DNA from 3 places in the Halomonas sp. E14 genome. Region 1 is predicted to be linked to each of the others. Evidence: predicted binding sites of a transcription regulator. Region 1 holds the regulator's gene; each other region holds the start of a gene.

What was found. The regulator sigma-54, encoded in region 1, starts transcription at its own class of promoters, with help from an activator protein. The targets are predictions, from matches to a motif close to TGGCACNNNNNTTGCTNT.
Region 2: a site for sigma-54 is predicted at 3,827-3,844, ahead of ACT7B3_RS04195 (NarK family nitrate/nitrite MFS transporter). Genes of this name have one in related genera too.
Region 3: a site for sigma-54 is predicted at 3,931-3,948, ahead of ACT7B3_RS04160 (nitrate reductase). Genes of this name have one in related genera too.

Annotation. Positions count from the first base shown of each region.
Region 1 is NZ_CP199423.1:2,450,856-2,457,195, forward strand. Features, by position in the region: gene ACT7B3_RS11450 (calcium/sodium antiporter) at 1-857, shown strand, start outside; gene ACT7B3_RS11455 (KpsF/GutQ family sugar-phosphate isomerase) at 890-1,906, shown strand; gene ACT7B3_RS11460 (KdsC family phosphatase) at 1,927-2,484, shown strand; gene lptC (LPS export ABC transporter periplasmic protein LptC) at 2,493-3,101, shown strand; gene lptA (lipopolysaccharide transport periplasmic protein LptA) at 3,098-3,607, shown strand; gene lptB (LPS export ABC transporter ATP-binding protein) at 3,609-4,340, shown strand; gene ACT7B3_RS11480 (RNA polymerase factor sigma-54) at 4,495-5,904, shown strand; gene hpf (ribosome hibernation-promoting factor, HPF/YfiA family) at 6,013-6,321, shown strand; gene ptsN (PTS IIA-like nitrogen regulatory protein PtsN) at 6,328-6,340, shown strand, end outside.
Region 2 is NZ_CP199423.1:912,010-918,349, reverse strand. Features, by position in the region: gene ACT7B3_RS04210 (ABC transporter ATP-binding protein) at 1-1,175, shown strand, start outside; gene ACT7B3_RS04205 (L,D-transpeptidase family protein) at 1,191-2,819, opposite strand; gene ACT7B3_RS04200 (murein L,D-transpeptidase catalytic domain family protein) at 2,983-3,753, shown strand; gene ACT7B3_RS04195 (NarK family nitrate/nitrite MFS transporter) at 4,025-5,377, shown strand; gene ACT7B3_RS04190 (histone deacetylase family protein) at 5,639-6,340, shown strand, end outside.
Region 3 is NZ_CP199423.1:900,026-906,365, forward strand. Features, by position in the region: gene nirB (nitrite reductase large subunit NirB) at 1-252, opposite strand, end outside; gene ACT7B3_RS04145 (NAD(P)/FAD-dependent oxidoreductase) at 249-1,577, opposite strand; gene ACT7B3_RS04150 (CmpA/NrtA family ABC transporter substrate-binding protein) at 1,846-2,886, opposite strand; gene ACT7B3_RS04155 (ANTAR domain-containing response regulator) at 2,883-3,515, opposite strand; gene ACT7B3_RS04160 (nitrate reductase) at 4,091-6,340, shown strand, end outside.

The DNA of each region.
Region 1 (6,340 bases):
AGCGTACCGGCATGAGCACGCTACTGATCGGCATGACCATCGTCGCCCTGGGCACGTCGGCGCCGGAGATGGTCGTAGCCGTGTTCGCCGCCCTGGACGGCATCCCCGACCTGGCCACCGGCAATGCGCTGGGCTCCAATATCGCCAACATCGGCCTGGTGCTGGGCGTCACCGCCGTGGTCCGGCCCATTCCTGTCAGCCTGTCGCTGGTGCGGCGCGAACTGCCCCTGCTTGTTGGAGCGACGGGGCTGGCCGGCTACGCCCTGGCCAACGGCATCCTCGGTCGCTTCGATGCCCTGTTTCTCGGCCTGCTGCTGATCTTTAGCCTGTGGTGGCTGGTGCGCGCCGACACGCCCGACACGCTGCCCGAAAGCCACGGGCCCACCGGCTCCCTGGCCCACACCCTGGGCTGGCTGCTCACCACGCTACTGGTCCTCACCCTCAGCTCCCGGGCGCTGGTGTGGGGTGCCGGCGAGATAGCGCGAGGCGCCGGCGTCAGCGAGTTGACCATCGGTCTGACCATTGTCGCCATTGGCACCAGCCTGCCGGAGCTTGCCGCCTGTATCGCCAGCGCTATCCGGCGTCACCACGGCCTGGCACTCGGCAACATCATCGGCTCCAACCTGTTCAACCTGCTGGCGGTGCTGCCGATTCCCGCGCTGCTGGCGCCAGGCGTCATCGACCCTTCGGCGGCCAGCCGCGACTACCCGCTCATGCTGTTGATGACGCTGGGCCTCGGCATGCTGCTGCTGTGGTATCGCGCCAGGGCGCTGGGTCGCGTTCCAGGCGCCCTATTCGCCACGGCGTACCTGGCTTACCTGGCCTGGCTGGCCACCTCGGCCGGCCCCGCCACTTGAGGGAAATCTCGCAAAGGGCAACAATCAACGCCATGACTGACGACACGACACCCACGCCCCAGGACGATACGCACACGGACGCGCCAACGCCTCTGCGCGCCAGCGCAAGGCGCACCCTGCGCATCGAGGAACAGGCCATCGCCGCGCTGGCCAACCGCCTCGACGCCCATTTCGATCGCGCCTGCGAGCTGATGCTCGGCTGTCGCGGCCGCGTGGTGGTCACCGGCATGGGCAAGTCGGGGCACATTGCCGGCAAGATCGCCGCCACCCTGGCCAGCACCGGCACCCCGGCCTTCTTCGTGCATCCCGGCGAAGCGAGCCATGGCGACCTTGGCATGATCACCCCGGGCGACGTCGTGCTGGCCCTCTCCAACTCGGGCGAAACAGCCGAAGTCACTGCCCTGCTGCCGCTGCTCAAGCGCCTCGGCACCCCGCTGATCAGCATGACCGGGCGCCCCGGCTCCACGCTGGCGAGGCATGCCGACGCCCATCTCGATGCCGGCGTGGCCCGCGAGGCCTGCCCGCTCGACCTTGCGCCCACCGCCTCAACCACTGCCGCCCTGGCGCTGGGCGACGCCCTGGCCGTGGCGCTACTGGAAGCGCGTGGCTTCACCGCCGAGGACTTCGCCCTGTCGCACCCCGGCGGTAGCCTCGGCAAGCGACTCTTGCTGCGCGTGAGCGACCTGATGCACCGGGGTGATCGCCTGCCCTGCGTGCCCCAGGGCAGCCCCCTGCGCGACGCCCTGCTTGAGATCACCCGCCAGGGCCTCGGCTTCACCTGCGTGGTGGACGAGCAGAATCGCCTGCTTGGTGTCTATACCGACGGCGACTTGCGACGCACGCTCGACCAGCACCAGGATCTCAGCCGGCTCACGGTCGACGAGGTGATGACTCGTCCGGGCAAGCGCATCGGCCCCGATCTACTGGCCGCAGAAGCAGTGCGCGTTATGGAGGACAACCTGATCACCGCGCTCGCCGTCGTGGACGACGAAGGGCACCCCATCGGCGCCCTGCACATGCACGACCTGCTGCGCAGCGGCGTCATCTGACCATCACTGAAGGAGAGCCCATGGCTCTGGCAGCCCCCGTCATCGACCCCCGACTCATCGACCGCCTGCGCAAGATTCGCCTGTTGGCCATTGACGTGGATGGCGTCCTCACCGACGGCCGTCTCTATTTCCAGGCCGACGGCGTAGAGATCAAGGCCTTTCACACCCAGGACGGACTCGGCATCAAGCTGGTGCGCCGCGCTGGCCTGCAGGTCGCCCTGCTGACCGGCCGCGAGTCGCCCATGGTCAGCCACCGCGCCGCCTCGCTCGGCATCGACCACGTCTTCCAGAGCTGCGAAGACAAGCTGGCCACCCTGCGCAGCCTGTGTTCCCGCTTGGGCCTCTCGCTCGAACAGGTCGCCTACTGCGGCGACGACCTGCCGGACCTGGCAGCCATCCAGCGCGCCGGCATTGGCATCAGCGTGCCGGGTGCACCGCCCTACATTCAGGCGCTGGCCGATTGGGTCACCGAGCGCCCCGGCGGGCATGGCGCCGTTCGCGAGATCTGCGACACGCTGCTGGAAGCGCAAGGCCATCGCGACGCCCTGGTCGATACCTACCTGCTCAGCCGCCATTGAGCGCCATCATGGCCGCGCTGAGTCGACTGCTGCGCTCGTCCTACCGCTTTTGGCTGCTGCTGTTGTTGCTGCTGCTGGGTGGGCTGCTGACCTGGCTCGACCCCTGGCGGCCAGCGCCGCCCGGGCCGGTACCCACCGACGAGGCCGGCGAGCCCGACTACTTCCTCGAGAACGTGCGCCTCACGCGTTACGACGCCCAGGGCGTGGCGCATCAGCGCCTGACCAGCCCCAGGCTGGTGCATACGCCCCACGACGACGTCACGCGCGCGCTCACGCCGCTGGCGCACCTGATTGACCGCGAAGGCCGCCTGTGGGTGGCCAGCGGCGCCACGGGACGCCTCGGCCCGGGCGGCAACCCGCTGACCTTGAGCGGCGAGGCCCGCCTGTTCGCCCCGGAAGAGCTGTGGCAGCTCGACACCGACATCCTGCACTTCGATGCCGACACCGGGCACGCCTGGAGCGACACGCCCGCCCTTCTCCAACAGCCGCCCCAGCGCATGAGCGGCGAGCGGTTCGATGCCTGGATCCATGACAACCAGGCACGTTTGACTGACAATGTGCGCGGCCATCATCCGCCCGCACGCCGCACCGCCACCAACGAGGAGTCCGATCCATGATGCGTATCGTCCCGCTGCTGACCCTCGCCCTGAGCGCGCTGTTTTCGGTCGCGCCTGCCCTGGCCCTGGAGAGCGATGCCAGCGCGCCCATCGAGGTCGAGGCCGACCGCCTCGACCTGGACAACGTGGCAGGCACGGCGATCTACACCGGCGACGTGGACATTCGCCAGGGCAGCATGCGACTCACCGGCGACCGGGTCGAGATCCGCCGCAATGCCCAGGGCGAGCTGACCCGCGCCATCGCCACCGGCGAACGCGCCTACATCCAGCAGCAGCCCGCTCCGGACGAGCCGCTGGCCCGCGGCTGGGGCCGTACCATCATCTATCACGTGGCCGAACGCCGCGTGGAGCTGATCGACCGCGCCGAACTGCAACAGGGCGGCGATACCTTCGATGGCGGCTACCTGGAGTACTTCCTCGACCGCCGCGTGGTCCAGGCCCGCGCCGAGGGAGAAGGCGTCGAAGGGCGTCAGCGCATTCGCATGACCCTGCAGCCGGAGCGCTGAGATGACGACGAAGACGCTGTACGCCAGGCACCTGGCCAAGAGCTACAAGCGCCGCCGCGTGGTGCACGACATCAGCCTGTCCATCGCCCAGGGCAGCATCGTCGGGCTGCTCGGGCCCAACGGCGCCGGCAAGACCACCTCGTTCTACATGATCGTCGGGCTGGTCAAGGCCGATGCCGGCAACGTCTGCATCGACGAGCTGGATCTCTCCAGCAGCGCCATGCATGAGCGCGCACGAGCCGGCATCGGCTACCTGCCGCAGGAGGCCTCGATCTTTCGCAAGCTGTCGGTGGCGGACAATATCCTGGCGATCCTCGAGACGCGCCGTGACCTCGACAAGCGTGGCCGCCACGCACGGCTGGAGCAGTTGCTGGAAGATTTCCATATCACCCACATTCGCGACAACCTGGGCATGAGCCTGTCTGGCGGCGAACGGCGGCGGGTCGAGATCGCCCGCGCCCTGGCGACCGAGCCCGCCTTCATCCTGCTTGACGAACCCTTCGCCGGCGTCGACCCCATTTCCGTCGGCGAGATCAAGGGCATCATTCGCCAGCTCAAGGCACGCAACATCGGTGTGCTGATCACCGACCACAACGTGCGCGAGACGCTGGATATCTGCGATACCGCCTATATCGTCGGCGACGGCCAGATCATCGCCGAAGGCGATGCCGACACCATCCTGGCCAATCGACGCGTGCGGGAAGTTTACCTCGGCGAAGATTTCCGCCTCTGACGCCCCCTTGTTCCTCACAACACACTGATGCTGCAGACTGTCAAGTGTTGGGGCATGAAATTTGCGCATGGCATGCATATTGCAGCAACACATCTTGCAACCAACGCTCAAGCGGAATAGGGTGGTTTTTTTCGGCAGATGAGCACTTTCTCTCATGGCCATGAAAGCCTCTTTGCAACTGCGAGTCGGCACCCAGCTGACCATGACGCCACAGCTGCAGCAGGCCATCGCCCTGCTCCAGCTCTCCACGCTTGATTTGCGCCAGGAAATCCAGCAGGCCCTCGAGGCCAACCCGATGCTCGAACTGGACGAGCAGTACGGCGAGACGCGGGTCGACGACGCCCCCCCGGACGACTGGAACGACGACATTCCCTTAGAGCTGACCACCGACAGCGAGTGGACGGACACCTATCCCGATCACGGCAGCGCTGGCAGCGGCGAAGGCCCTGACTTCGAGCGCCAGGCCAGCGCTCAGAGCCTGGCCGGCCACCTGACCTGGCAGCTGGCCATGACCGACCTCAGCGAACGCCAGCGGCTGATCGCCGAAAGCCTGATCGATGCCGTCGACGGTACCGGCTACCTCACCCAGTCGCTTGATGATGTGCGCGACGGGCTTCGCCAGCAGGGACTCGACGGACTGACCACCCGAGAAGTGGAGCAGGTCCTGCTGCGTCTGCAGCAATTCGAGCCGACCGGCGTTTTCGCCCGCGACCTGCGCGAATGCCTGCTGCTGCAGCTGGCCACGCTGCCCGACACCACTTCGCTGCTGCCCCAGGCGCGCCGGCTGGTGCGCCAGTTCCTCGAAGCCCTGGCCGCCGACGACCGCCGCTTGCTCAAGCGCCGCCTGGGGCTCGACGACGAAGCGCTGGAGGCTGTCATCGGGCTGATTCGCTCGCTCGACCCGCGCCCTGCCAGTGCCTACGTCGAGGTCAGCGGCAACTACGTCACGCCCGACCTGCTGGCCATCCATGACGTCCACGGCTGGCGCGTCGAGCTCAATGCCGAAGCGCTCCCTCGGCTGCGCATCCAGCCCGACTACATGTCGCTGGTGAAGCGCGCCGACAAGAGCGCCGATAATCAGTTTCTCAAGGATCACCTGCAAGAGGCGCGCTGGCTGATGAAGAGTCTTGCCAGCCGCAACGACACCCTGCTGCGGGTCGGCAGCGAGATCATGGCGCGCCAGATCGACTTTCTCGAGCAGGGCGAGGAAGCCATGCGCCCGCTTATCCTGGCCGACATCGCCCAGGCCGTTGAGATGCACGAATCGACCATTTCACGCGTGACCACACAGAAGTACATCCATACGCCGCGCGGGGTGTTCGAACTGAAGTACTTCTTCTCGAGCCACGTGGGCGGCGGCGAGGGCGATGCGCACTCCAGCACCGCGATACGTGCACGGATTCGCAAGATGGTGCAGGATGAACCTCCACGCAAGCCGCTTTCCGACAGCCGCCTGGTCGAGCTGCTCGAAGAAGAAGGCATCCGGGTCGCCAGACGTACCGTCGCCAAATATCGTGAGGCCATGGGTATCCCCTCGTCGAGCGAACGCAAGCGTTTCCGCTAGGCTTGAGAGGCGGGTTTGATCCCGGACAAATGCGGGTAGCGAGGGGGTTTGCTAGGCCCTAAAAAGGGTTACAATCGAGCCACCACTCGACGGACGAAGGAGCCTGTCATGCAAGTCAATATCACCGGCCACCATGTAGAGCTGACCGATGCCCTGCGTGACTACGTAAGCGAGAAGCTGAACCGCGTTCAGCGTCATTACGACAACATCACCAACGTCCACGTCACCCTGTCGGTAGAGAAGGAACGTATGCTGGCCGCCTGCACCCTGCACGCAGCCGGCGCCGATCTGCATGCGGAAGCCTCCGATCCCGACATGTACGCCGCCATCGACGCCCTCACCGACAAGCTCGACCGCCAGATGGTCAAGCACAAGGAAAAGGCCCAAGCCCGCGCCCAAGGCGCCGGCATTCGCTGAGACGCCATGTCACTAGAAA
Region 2 (6,340 bases), 1.5 Mb from region 1:
TGCAGATGTACCTGGAAACCGTGCTAGCCCGCGAGGATAGCATCAAGGAGGTCAAGCTGTTCGGCCTGGAGCCGCTGCTGCTGGAGCGCTACCGCCGCATCTTCGATACCCTCTACGGCGAGGACCGCCGCCTGACCCTGCGCCGCGAGAGCTGGGGGTTCCTGCTCGGGCTGCTCGGCACCCTGGCCTTCTACGGCGCCTATGCCTGGGTGGTGGTGGAAACGGTCTCGGGCGCGCTGACCCTGGGCGAGATGACCATGTACCTGCTGGTGTTCAAGCAGGGCCAGGCGGCGCTTTCGGCCAGCCTCACCTCGATCAGCGGCATGTACGAGGACAACCTCTACCTGTCGAACCTCTACGAGTACCTGGAGCAGCCGGTGGCGCCCGAGCAAGGCACCCTTACCGAAGGGGCGCAGCCAGGCGACGGCATTCGCTTCGAGCAGGTGAGCTTCACCTACCCCGGCGCCGAGCGCCCGGCACTGCGCCAGGTATCGCTGCACCTGGCGCCGGGGCAAAGCCTGGCCCTGGTGGGCGCCAACGGCTCGGGCAAGACCACCCTGATCAAGCTGCTCACGCGGCTCTATGCCCCCAGCGAAGGGCGCATCCTGCTCGACGGCAGCGACCTGCGCGAGTGGGACGTGGCCACGCTGCGCCGGCGCATTGGGGTGATTTTCCAGGACTTCGTGCGCTACCAGCTCAAGGTGGGCGAGAACCTCGGCGCCGGCGACGTCGAGTCGTTCGAGGACGAGCAGCGCTGGCATCAGGCGGCCGAGCGCGGCCTGGCCGACGACTTCATCCGCAGCATGCCCGGCGGCTACCACACCCAGCTAGGGCGCTGGTTCAAGGGCGGCCAGGAGCTGTCCGGCGGGCAATGGCAGAAGATCGCCCTGGCCCGGGCCCACATGCGCGAGCGTGCCGACATCCTGGTGCTCGACGAGCCCACCGCGGCCATGGATGCGGCGGCCGAGGCGGCGGTTTTTGCCGACTTCCGCCGCCACAGCCAGGACAAGATGACTATCCTGATCTCGCACCGCTTCTCCACGGTGCGCGCCGCCGACCAGATCCTGGTGATCGACGGCGGCGAGGTGATCGAGCGCGGCGACCACGCCAGCCTGATGGCGCAGAACGGGCGCTATGCGCGGCTGTTCCGCCTGCAGGCCGAAGGTTACCGCTGAGCCTGGGGCCCACGCTCACAGCGCCAGCGGGCGGTCCAACTCGCGCAGCAGCACATCGTCGCGCTGGTAGATATCGGGCCGGAACGCCAGCTCGCCATCCTCGGCCGGATGCACGGTCCAGTAGTGAAGGATGACCGGCATCCGCTGTGCCAGCGGTACGTTGCCGGTTCTGCCGGCCTCGATCAGCCGCCGCACCTCATGGCCGCTACCGGTATCGTCGGAGAGCAGCTGACCGAATTGCTGGATGTTCTCGACCCGGATGCAGCCGGAGCTGAACGCTCGCTGCTCCCGTGCGAACAGGCCCTGGGCCGGCGTATCGTGCAGGTAGACCAGGTGGTCGTTGGGGAAGCGCACCACCAGCTGGCCAAGCGCATTTTGCGGCCCGGCCCCCTGGCGCAGCACAACGTTACCGGGGTTGGCCCAGTCGATCTCGCGCGGGTCCAGCGGTTCGCCGGCAGGACTCAGCACGCGGATATTTTCCCTGATCAGGTAGCCGAGGTCCTCGCGCACCCGCGGCAGCACGTCTTCGCGGCGAATGGTCGGCGGTATCGTCCAGGTCGGATTCACCGTCATGTGGGTGATCTCCGAGCGCAGCGAGGGCGTGTGGCGATAGGGCGTGCCGACCACGATGCGCGAGCGCCACACCTCGCCGTTGGGGCGAAAATAGCTCAGCCGGTAGCCGGCGATATCCACCAGCACGTAGGCCTCCGGCAGGCCGTGCAGCAGCCAGCGGGCGCGCTCCATATTGAGGCGGATCTCATCGATGCGCCGCGCCACCGGCACGTTGAGCGCGGCCCGGGTCTGGCGCCCGACGATCCCATCCGGCTCCAGCAGGTGGCGCCGCTGAAAGCGCTTCACCGCCGCTTCGAGCCGGGCATCGTAGCGGCGCGGGTCGGGTGCCTCGAGCTCGGCGCCGGGAAAGGCGGTGGTATCGGCGGCCATCACCTCCAGCTCGCCTACCACGGCCAGGCGCTCGCGCAGCAGCGCCACGTCGTCGTCGATGTCACCCGGACGCAGGGCGCGCTCGCGCTCCGGCAGCTGTGGCCAGCCTCCCAGCCGTTCGATGTTGCGATAGCGGGCAAGCCCCGAGCGCAGCCGCTCGTAGGGGGCATAAGGTGGGCGGGCCGCGGCCAGCACCTGCTCGAAGCGCTGGGCATCCAGCGCGCGCGCAATCAGCGCCAGATCCAGGTCGGGCGCCTCGACCGGCACCTCCCAGCCCGTGCCGAGCGAATGCGGGTCGACCTTGCCGCGCTGCAGGTGCGTCAGGGCCGTGAGCAGCACCCGACTGGCGTCGAGATCGAACTGGGCCTGGAGCACCTCGCTGCCATGCTCGCCATAGGCGTGGCGATGCCCCGCCTTGAGGGCTTCCGGGCGGTAGTCCTGGGGCGAGAGTCCATCGCTGTCGAGGGTGTGCAGAGCCGAGGTGAAGGCCGCCACCGTCTCGCCATCATGCCAGGCCGGGCGATAGGCACGCTGGGCATACCATGCCTGCATTAAGACGTCTTCCGACGCCACTAGCCGCGCCAGCTCAGCCGCCAGCGGCGCCTCCACGGACGCATCGGGCGTAGCGTTCTCCTCGGCCCAACTTGCACCGACCGAGCCTAGCAGCCACAGCAGCATGCCCATCCAGGCAATTGCACGCATCATTTCCTCCTGCTCCGTTGATTCCGCGCCTGGCGTTCCCGGCCGTCCTCTTCATAATAGTGGCGGTTCCGCGGGGCGCTTGGAAGCGGCCCGGCGGCCTTTTGCCCAAGCCGCCCACGGCTTTCCGCAGCCGGCGGCACGATGACGCTTCAGGTGCCCGACGATGCGAATCCAAACCCGCTGCCGCTTGACCCGCTCTTTCTCGACCCGTGCACGCTTGGCCCGCTCTTTCTTAACCCGCTCGGCCCTGCCCGTGGCCCTGCTGGTCGTGCCGCTTGCCACCCAGGCAGGCACCTTCCTGGCCCAGGCCACGCTGGACGCTACGCCGCAGGCACGGCTAGCCACCAGCCTGGCACAGCTGGCCCCCGGCGCCGACCCCCAGGTGCTCACCCTTGCCGCCAATGCCATGGCCTGCGCCGACCCCCAGGCCGAACGGCTGGCGGTCATCGACTTCTCGCGGCCTTCGGTGGAGCCGCGCCTGTGGGTGTTCGATCTTGCCGAAGAGCGTCTGCTGTTCGAGGAGCTGGTCTCCCACGGGCGCGGCTCGGGCGATGCCGAAGCAACGATATTCTCCAACACTCCGGAGAGCTACCAGTCGAGCCTCGGCCTGTTTCGCACGCTGAACAGCTACTACGGGCGCAACGGCTACTCGCTGCGTCTGGAAGGGCTGGAGGCAGGCGTCAACGATCTGGCCTACCAGCGCGCCATCGTGATCCACGGCGCCGACTACGTCAGCGAGGAGTTCATTCGCCAGACCGGGCGGCTCGGGCGCAGCCACGGCTGCCCGGCAGTACGCCAGGAAGTCACCTACCCGCTGATCGACAGCCTCAAGGAGGAGCACTACCTGTTCGCCTACTACCCCGACCAGGCCTGGCTCGAAGGCTCCGCCTTCCTCCGCTGCGACCGCGCCGACCGCCAGCTGGCCATGAACTGACCGGGGCCGGCGGCGGCACCAGCGCGGGGCGCCGGCGTGCGGCGCTGCACCATGGCTGTGCTCCGCCGCGGCATGGCCTGGCGCCCGCTTTCGCCACATTCCTTCGCAACTCCTTGTCCCCCCTCGCCTATCGCTAAATTGGCAAATGAATTGCCTGATCCAGGTCAACCACTGGTAGACGTGGACCAGGCTCCCCAGGAGTACGAGTGCGTCAGACCTGACCTTCAACGGAGAAGGACAACCCCATTTCTCATCCGTATGAGGTCTGCCCATGGAACTGCGTAACAAGGCCAACAGGATTCGCCTGCTCAGCCTGAGCACGCCGCAGATGCGTGCCTTCCACTTCTCCTGGTTTGCCTTTCATATCTGCTTCTTCGGCTGGTTCGGCATCGCCCCGCTGATGGCGGTGGTGCGCGAGGACCTGGCGCTGACCCAGACCCAGATCGGCAACACCATCATCGCCTCGGTGCTGATCACGGTGGTGGTGCGCATGGCCATCGGCGTGCTGTGCGACCGCATCGGCCCGCGCAAGACCTACACCGGCCTACTGCTGCTCGGCTCCGTGCCGGTGATGAGCATCGGCTTCGCCAACAGCTTCGAGACCTTCCTGCTGGCGCGCCTGGCCATCGGGGCGATCGGCGCCGCCTTCGTCATCACCCAGTACCACACCACCATGATGTTCGCGCCCAACGTGGTCGGCACCGCCAACGCTACCAGCGCCGGCTGGGGCAACCTGGGCGGCGGCACCACCCAGATCGTGATGCCGCTGATCTTCTCCGGGCTGCTGATGCTCGGGGTCAGCGAAACCCTCGGTTGGCGGCTAGCGATGGTGGTACCGGGCGTGGTGATGTTCGTGACCGGCATCGGCTACTGGCTGTTCACCCAGGACGCACCCAACGGGAACTTCGACGAACTGCGTGCGCGCGGCGAGCTGCCGCCGGCCAACGGCGAGCACGGTGCCGGCAAGAGCTTCATGGCCGCCGCCAAGGACATCCGCGTGTGGGCGCTGTTCGTGGTCTATGCCATCTGCTTCGGCGTCGAGCTGACCATCAACAACATCGCCGCCATCTATTTCTTCGACCACTTCGACCTGACGCTGGCCACTGCCGGCATGATTGCCGGCCTGTTCGGCCTGATGAACGTCTTTGCCCGCACCCTGGGCGGCATCTTCTCCGACCTGTTCGCCCGCAACGGCGGCCTCAAGGGCCGGGTGCGCTGGCTGTTTATCGCCTTGATCTGCGAAGGCATCGCGCTGGTCGCCTTCTCGCAGATGCACGTGCTGTCGTACGCCATCGGCATCATGCTGGTATTCAGCCTGTTCGTGCAGATGGCCGAAGGGGCCACCTACGGCGTGGTGCCGTTCATCAACAAGAAGGCCCTGGGCGCAGTGGCCGGCATCGTCGGGGCCGGCGGCAACGTCGGCGCGGTGGCCGCGGCCTTCCTCTTCCGCTCCGAGGCGATCACCTACCAGCAGGGGCTGTTCTACCTCGGCCTGGTGGTGCTGGTACTGGCCTCGTGCGCGCTGCTGGTGCGCTTCAGCGACGAGACAGAGGCCGAGGAGGCCAAGGCCTACCGCGAGGCCATGGGCGAGGACACCGGCGCCGGCGCGCTGTCGCTGCGCTAGCCTCTGGCAGCGCTGCGTTGCCCCCTGACAACCGCCGCCTTCGGGCGGCGGCTGGCGTATTGCCCATGTATACCGACAGCCGTACGAAAATTTTCATCTGGCCACTAATACGCGAAGACAAACGGGCCACCGACGGGTGGCTCGTTTGCCAGTACTAACCACGTAGCACCCATCCGCCGACACGCCTAAGGGCAGCCAACCAGGCGGTCCCGCAAGCGTTGGCAAAGAGACTATGCTGAAGGCTACCGAGAGCTGCCCCGCATGGAGCTGTGTGTGGCCGAGCCCAATAGCATCATTGCCTTCTACGACGAACGCGTCCTCTCCCACCAGCCGGATGGCGAAGCCTCCTTCCTGCCCGGCCGCATGGATCGCCGAATACGTCAGCGACTTTCCAGTTTGAACGTTCCGTGGAAATACCCCGAGCATGCCGGCCGACTGACAGCCATTCGCCACCTGCTAGAAATCGAACCGGTAGCCGGCCTCATCTTCGAGGGCGGCAAGGCTGCCACACGGGAGCAGCTGGCGCGCGTCCATACCAGCTCCTATCTCAGTCACATCTTCGAATTGTGCGGCAAGAATGCTTGGCTCGACGTTGATACCACAGCCGTATCGCCCGGCAGCATCGAGGCTGCCGAAGTGGCCGCCGGTACCGCGGTCACAGCAGTCGAGGCCGTGCTGAACAGCCGCTGCGAGAGTGCCTTCGCCCTAGTCCGCCCGCCAGGCCATCATGCCGAGCCGGCCCGGGCCCGAGGCTTCTGTCTACTCAACAACGTCGCGGTGGCCGCAACATATGCACAGGCCGAGTGGGGCTGCCAGCGAGTCATGATCGTAGATTGGGACGCCCACCACGGCAACGGCACTCAGGACATCTTTTATGCTGACCCCAGCGTGCTGTTCTTCGACATACACCGGGCATCGCCCTTCTACCCGGGCACGGGGCGACTGGAAGAAACCGGCGCCGGG
Region 3 (6,340 bases), 1.6 Mb from region 1:
CACCGCTTCGCCAAGGCGCAGCGCGATGCCGTGCTCGGCGTAGTAGTCGGCGGTGGAAAGCGCGAGTGAGGCAGCGTCGCGGCCGCTGAAGTACTCCGAGAGGTGCACGCGGTCGTAAGCCAGGTGGCGCTCTTCGCCGAACACGGTGATGGCGTAGCGCGCGGTGGCGCCCTGTTCGACCAACTGCTCGACCAGGTGGTGGCCGACCATGCCGTTGCCGATGATGATCAGGTTCTGCTTGGGCGTGTTCATGCGGCCTCCTTCGCGGGGCTGTGCGGTGATTCGTGGGCGTGTTCGGCGGCGTCGTCGAGCAGGGCCTGGGCGTCGGCGGCACCAAGCAGCAGCGCGGCGCGGCAGGCGGTGAGGTCGCGCCCGGCCAGGGCCTGTTCGAAGTACCAGGGGCCGGCGGCGGTGTCGCCGTAGAGCACGGCGCCTTCCAGGCGGCCGTTACGCAGCAGCAGGCGGCGGTAGTCGCCCTGCTGGGGGTCGCGGTAGCTCAGCACGTCGTGGTCGGGCTCGGCCTCGGTGGGGCCGAAGGCGTAGAGCGAGATGCCGCTTACCTTGAGCTTGGTGGCGGTCGGTTTCTCGACGTAGCCCTGGGCACTGTTGGCATCAGAGCGCTCGGCGTCAGAGCGGCACAGCTTGTCGGCTAGCACCTCGACCTGGCGCCAGATCGGCTCGACCAGGCCGTAGAGGTTGCCGCGGTGCTCGCAGCATTCGCCCAGGGCGTGAATGGCCGGGTCGCTGGTGGTGAGCCACTCGTCGACGATCACCCCGCGTTGGGTGTCGAGGCCGGCGTCGCGCCCCAGCGTGGCGTTGGGCACGATGCCGATGGCCACCACCACGCAGTCCGCGGCCAGACGGGTGCCGTCGGCGAGCAGGGCAGCGCATACCTGGCCTTCGGCATTGGCTTCCAGGCGCTCGAGCTGGGCGTCGGTGTGAATGTCGAGCCCGCGCCCGCGCAGCTCGCTTTCCAGCAGCCGGGCGGCGGTGAGGTCGAGCTGGCGGTTCATCAGGCGGTCGTCGCGCTGCAGCAGGCTCACCTGCATGCCGCGCTTGCGCAGCCCTTCCGCCGCCTCCAGGCCAAGCAGACCGCCGCCTATCACTACGGCGCTTCCGCCACGCTGGGCGGCGCGCGCCAGGGCGTCGGCGTCGTGCAGGTCGCGGAACACGTGCACACCGGGTAGCTCCAGCCCCGGCACCGGCGGGCGGGCCGGGTTTGAGCCGGTGGCCAGCACCAGGCGGTCATAGGCGAGCTCGCGTCCGGCGCCGGTGGTCAGCCGTTGGGCGCAGCGGTCGATCTGCTCCACCCGTTCGCCGAGGATCAGCTCGATGCCGTGTTCGGCGTACCACTCGGCGCCGCGCAGGGTAAGGTCGCGCTTGTCCATTTCGCCGGCCAGCAGCGGCGAGAGCAGGATGCGGTTGTAGGCCGGCGCGGATTCGGCACCGATCACGGTGATCGTGGCGGGCCGCTCGGGCCGGGCCAGGAGCGCTTCCACCAGGCGGTGGCCGGCCATGCCGTTGCCGACGATGACCAGGTGCTCAATGGCGGAACTCTCGGGATGTCGCTGGGGCATGCGAACACCTCCTTTCGCTGCGCGTCGTGATGACGGAGACAAAACGCAACGACGCCTCGGCGCTTGCCCTGTCGATGCGAGGATCGAGCCGGGGGCGCAGAGACGTCGTTGTCCAGTCATGCGAGCGATCGCCGTTGATCGCGTTATGCCCAGATGGTTTCAAGAACCTGGCCAGGGTGCCTTAAAAAGAAGGTTAATTCTTTTTTTTCATTGGTTTACTAGTATGGTTGGGGTGGGCCGGAGTGCCGCCTCCGGCCGGGGCTGCACATCAGTGGTGCATGGCAGCATCGAAATGCACAGGGCTGTAGCATGCCGCGACGCTGGCGGGATCGAAGGTGTCACCGGCAGCTTCCAGCTGGCGCGCCATGGGACTGGCGAAGTGCTGGGCATCCTGCGGCGTGGGGCGCAGCATGCCGGCACCGTAGAAGCGTTGGTGAATCGGTGCGGTATCGAGGTCGAGCGTTTCCAGGTGGCGCACCGAGCGGTCGAGGTAGGGCGGCAGCGCCAGCCAGGCCAGGGCCTGGCGGCGATGCTCCGGTGAGTCGGCCAGCCACACACTGGCCGCCGCCAGGGCGCGCAGCAGGGCGGCCAGGGTGGCCGGGTAGCGTTCGGCCCACGAGCGCGTCACGCCGAGCACCTTCTCGGGGTGGTCGGGCCACAGCTGGGCGCCGGTGGCCGCCAGCCGGCCCACGCCGCAGTGGCGCGCCAGGGTGCCCCAGGGTTCCCCGGCGCAGAAGCCGTCAATCTGGCCGATGCGCAGCGCTTCCACCATGCGTGGCGGCGGCATGGCCACCAGTTCCACGTCGCGTTCGGGGGTGATGTCGCCCAGGTCGAGCCAGTCGCGCAGCTGATAGTGCTGGCAGGCGTAGGGGTAGACCATGGCCAGGCGCGGGCGGGGGGCGCTGCCTTGGCGGCGCAGCCAGTCGCCCAGCGCCATGGCGCTGGTGGCGGGGTCGTCGGCCAGCTCGGCGCCGCACGCCTCGCTCAGCCGGGTGGAGAGCGTCAGTGTGTTGCCGTTGCGGCTGAGCAGCAACGGGGCCAGGGTGTCACAGGGCGCTCGGCCAAGCCCCAGGCTCATGGCCAGCGGCATGGGGGCAAGCATCTGGGCGCCGTCGAGCAGGCCGGCGGCGACCTTGTCGCGCAGGGTGCTCCAGGCGTTCTCGCGCGAGAGGTTTACCTCCAGCCCCTGGTCGGCGAAGCAGCCGCGTTCGCGGGCCACCACCAGCAGGGCGGCATCGAGCAGGGGCACGAAGCCAAGCGTTAGGCAGGTGCGTTCCGGGGTGGCGGCGTAAGGGTGCGTCGGGCTCATGAGCGGGGTTCCCGTTTGTCGGCGGATCGCCCCTGGGGCGATGACGTATTCAGGCGGCCAAGCACGTCGACGACGCTGTCGGCAACGTCGGCGATGCGCTGGCCGCGGTCCATGGCGAGCTTGCGCAGCATGCGGTAGGCCTGCTCTTCGTCGCAGTCTTGGTGCTTCATCAACAGGCCCTTGGCGCGCTCGATGCGCTTGCGCTCGGCCAGCTGGCTGCGCGCCTTGTCGAGTTCCTGGCGCATGCTGTGGAAGGCGTCGAAGCGGGCAATGGCCACCTCGACGATGGCTTCCACGCGTTCCGGCACCAGGCCGTCGACCACGTAGGCGCTGACCCCGGCCTTGAGCGCGGCCTTGAGCATGTCGGAGTCGTGCTGGTCGGCGAAGAACACCACCGGCCGCGGGTTCTCGCGGTTGAGCAGGGCCATGCTCTCCAGGGTGTCGCGGTCGGGGCTCTCCATGTCGATGATCACCACGTCGGGCTGGTATCGCTCGACCATCTCGTTGAGGTTGGCGGGGCTGGCGAGCCGGCAGATGACCTGGTGTCCTTCGGCCATCAACGCCTCCTCGACCATGGCGGCCCGCACCATCTCGTCGTCGACCAGCAGAATGTTCAAGGGAGAAGGCATAGAGAGTCGCTCGTGTCGGGCTGAGGGGCTAGGCGCTGCATAGCCCAACCCTAGCAAGAAATATTCCAGCTGCGACCTTTTCGGCCTGGCATGGCATACGACAGGTGTTTGCCTGCGCGCTGCTGGCCGACGTATGACCAGAAGTCGCGACAGGAGCTGCCGATGGTCAGGAAACTGGCCGGGATCTTGAGGATGTAAGGGGATAGGTGAGGGTGAGGACTCGATGAGGACGGTAGAGCGCCGGGTGAAGGCAGCACGGTGGAATCCCCGACACGGATGCACCATGCGGGTGCATCGGCGGCCGCCGCTGCCGACCGATGGTGCGCCATGACCCCCTCGCATCACGCCGCGGGCTGCGGTGTGCCGCCGGGCGAGGGGCCATATCTGACTGAAACACTCGGTTGAAGCCGCTCGATGGCACGTTTTCTGCTTAAAGCATGGCATACGTCAGGTTTAATCCTGACACAGGTGAGCGCAGAGCCGCGCTTCCCATGGCAACGACGCCCGCCACCGCCGCCCTTTGGGGGCGGCAGTGGCGGGCGTCGTCGTTTCGACAGCAATGACAGGAGAGCGACATGCGCGAGGCCCGAACCACTTGCCCCTACTGCGGCGTTGGCTGTGGCGTGGTGGCCAGCGTCGAGAACGGCGAAATCGTCGACGTGCAGGGCGATCCGCAGCATCCGGCCAACTTCGGCCGCCTGTGCGTGAAAGGCTCGGCCCTGCACGAGACGCTGGGTCATGGCGGTCGTCTGACCCGGCCCATCGTCGACGGCGTGGAGAGCGATTGGGACACCGCGCTGGATGCGGTGGCCGGCCGCTTGAAAGAGGCGCGTGCCGCCCACGGCCCCAATGCCATTGCCGCCTACCTCTCCGGGCAGCTGCTCACCGAGGACTATTACGTCGCCAACAAGCTGTTCAAGGGCTTTCTCGGCACGCCGCACCTGGATACCAATTCGCGCCTGTGCATGGCCTCGGCGGTGGCGGCCCACAAGCGTGCCTTCGGCGCCGACGCCGTGCCGTGCAGCTACGAGGACCTCGAGGAGGCCGAGCTGGTGGTGCTGGTAGGCTCCAACCTGGCCTGGAACCATCCGGTGCTCTATCAGCGTCTCAAGGTGGCCAAGCAGCGCAACCCGCTGCTGCGGGTGGTGGTGATCGACCCGCGGGTGACCGATACCTGCGAGCTCGCCGACCTCTACCTGGGGCTCAAGCCGGGCAGCGACGCCCGTCTGTTCACCGGGCTGCTGGCATGGATGGCTGCGCGCAACAAGCTCGACCGCATCTATCTGGAGGCGCATACCCAGGGCTTCGACGAGGCGCTGGCCGCGGCGCGGGAGCAGGAGGCCGACGTGGAGGCCATCGCCGCCGACTGCGATCTCGACCCCGAGCGTCTGGAAACCTTCTTCTACTGGTTCGCCAGCCACCTGCATGTGGTCACGCTGTTTTCCCAGGGGGTGAATCAGTCGAGCAGCGGCACTGACAAGGGCAACGCCATCATCAACTGCCACCTGGCCGGCGGCAAGATCGGCCTGCCGGGGGCGGGACCGTTCTCGATCACCGGCCAGCCCAACGCCATGGGCGGGCGCGAGGTGGGCGGGCTGGCCAACCAGCTGGCCGCCCACATGGACTATGACACCCCCGGCGCACGGGATCGCGTCACACGCTTCTGGGCCACCGAGCGGCTGGTGCCATGCCTGCCGGAAGGGCCCGGCCACAAGGCGGTGGCACTGTTCGAGGCGATCGAGCGCGGCGAGGTGCAGGCGCTGTGGATCATGGCCACCAACCCGGCAGTGAGCCTGCCGCGCACCGACCGCGTGCGTGCGGCGCTGGCGAAATGCCCGCTGGTGATCGTCTCCGAGTGCATGGCCAATGCCGATCTGCTGGCCTATGCCGACATCGTGCTGCCGGCTTCGAGCTGGTCGGAGAAGGACGGCACCGTGACCAACTCCGAGCGACGCATCTCACGCCAGCGCGGCATCCTGTCGCCACCTGGCGAGGCCCGGCACGACTGGTGGGCGCTGTGCGAGGTGGCCAGGCGGCTGGGCTTCGGCGAGGCCTTCGCCTACACCCATCCGTGCGAGATCTTCGACGAGCACGCCCGGCTCTCGGGCTTCGAGAATGGCAAGGGCCCGGGCGATAGCCGCCGGCTGTTCGACATTTCGGGCCTGGCCGGGCTCGACCGAGCGGCCTACGATGCGCTGGCGCCGATCCAGTGGCCGGTCAACGCCGACGCCCCCCACGGCACCGCGCGGCTGTTCACCGACGGCCGCTTCGCCACGCCCGACGGCCTGGCGCGGATGGTGCCGGTGCGCCCGCGCCCGCCGGCCCAGGCGCTGGACGCGGCGCGCCCGCTGCGGCTCAACACCGGGCGCGTGCGCGACCAGTGGCACACCATGACCCGTACCGCCCGAGCGCCGCGGCTGATGAACCACCGCGCCGAGCCGTTCATCGAGATCGCCCCGGAGGATGCCGCCGCGCTGGGGGTGGAGGAACAGGGCCTGGCGCGCCTGGAAGGGGTGGGTGGCACCTATGTTGGCCGGGTTCGGCTGTCGCGGGGGCAGCGCCGCGGGGAAGTGTTCGTGCCGATGCACTGGAGCGGCCACTTCAGCGGCTCGGCCCTCTCCGGGGCGCTGATCGAGGCGCATGTCGATCCCGTTTCCGGCCAGCCGGAATCCAAGCACGGGGCGGTGGCGCTGGCGCCGCTGGCGGTGGCGTGGGAGGCCACCCTGCTGGTGGCCGACGACCTGGGCGTGGCGGAATCGAACTGGTGCGATGCCAGCCGCTACTGGGCACGCATACCGCTGGGTGCCGCCCAGCGCTGGCAGCTT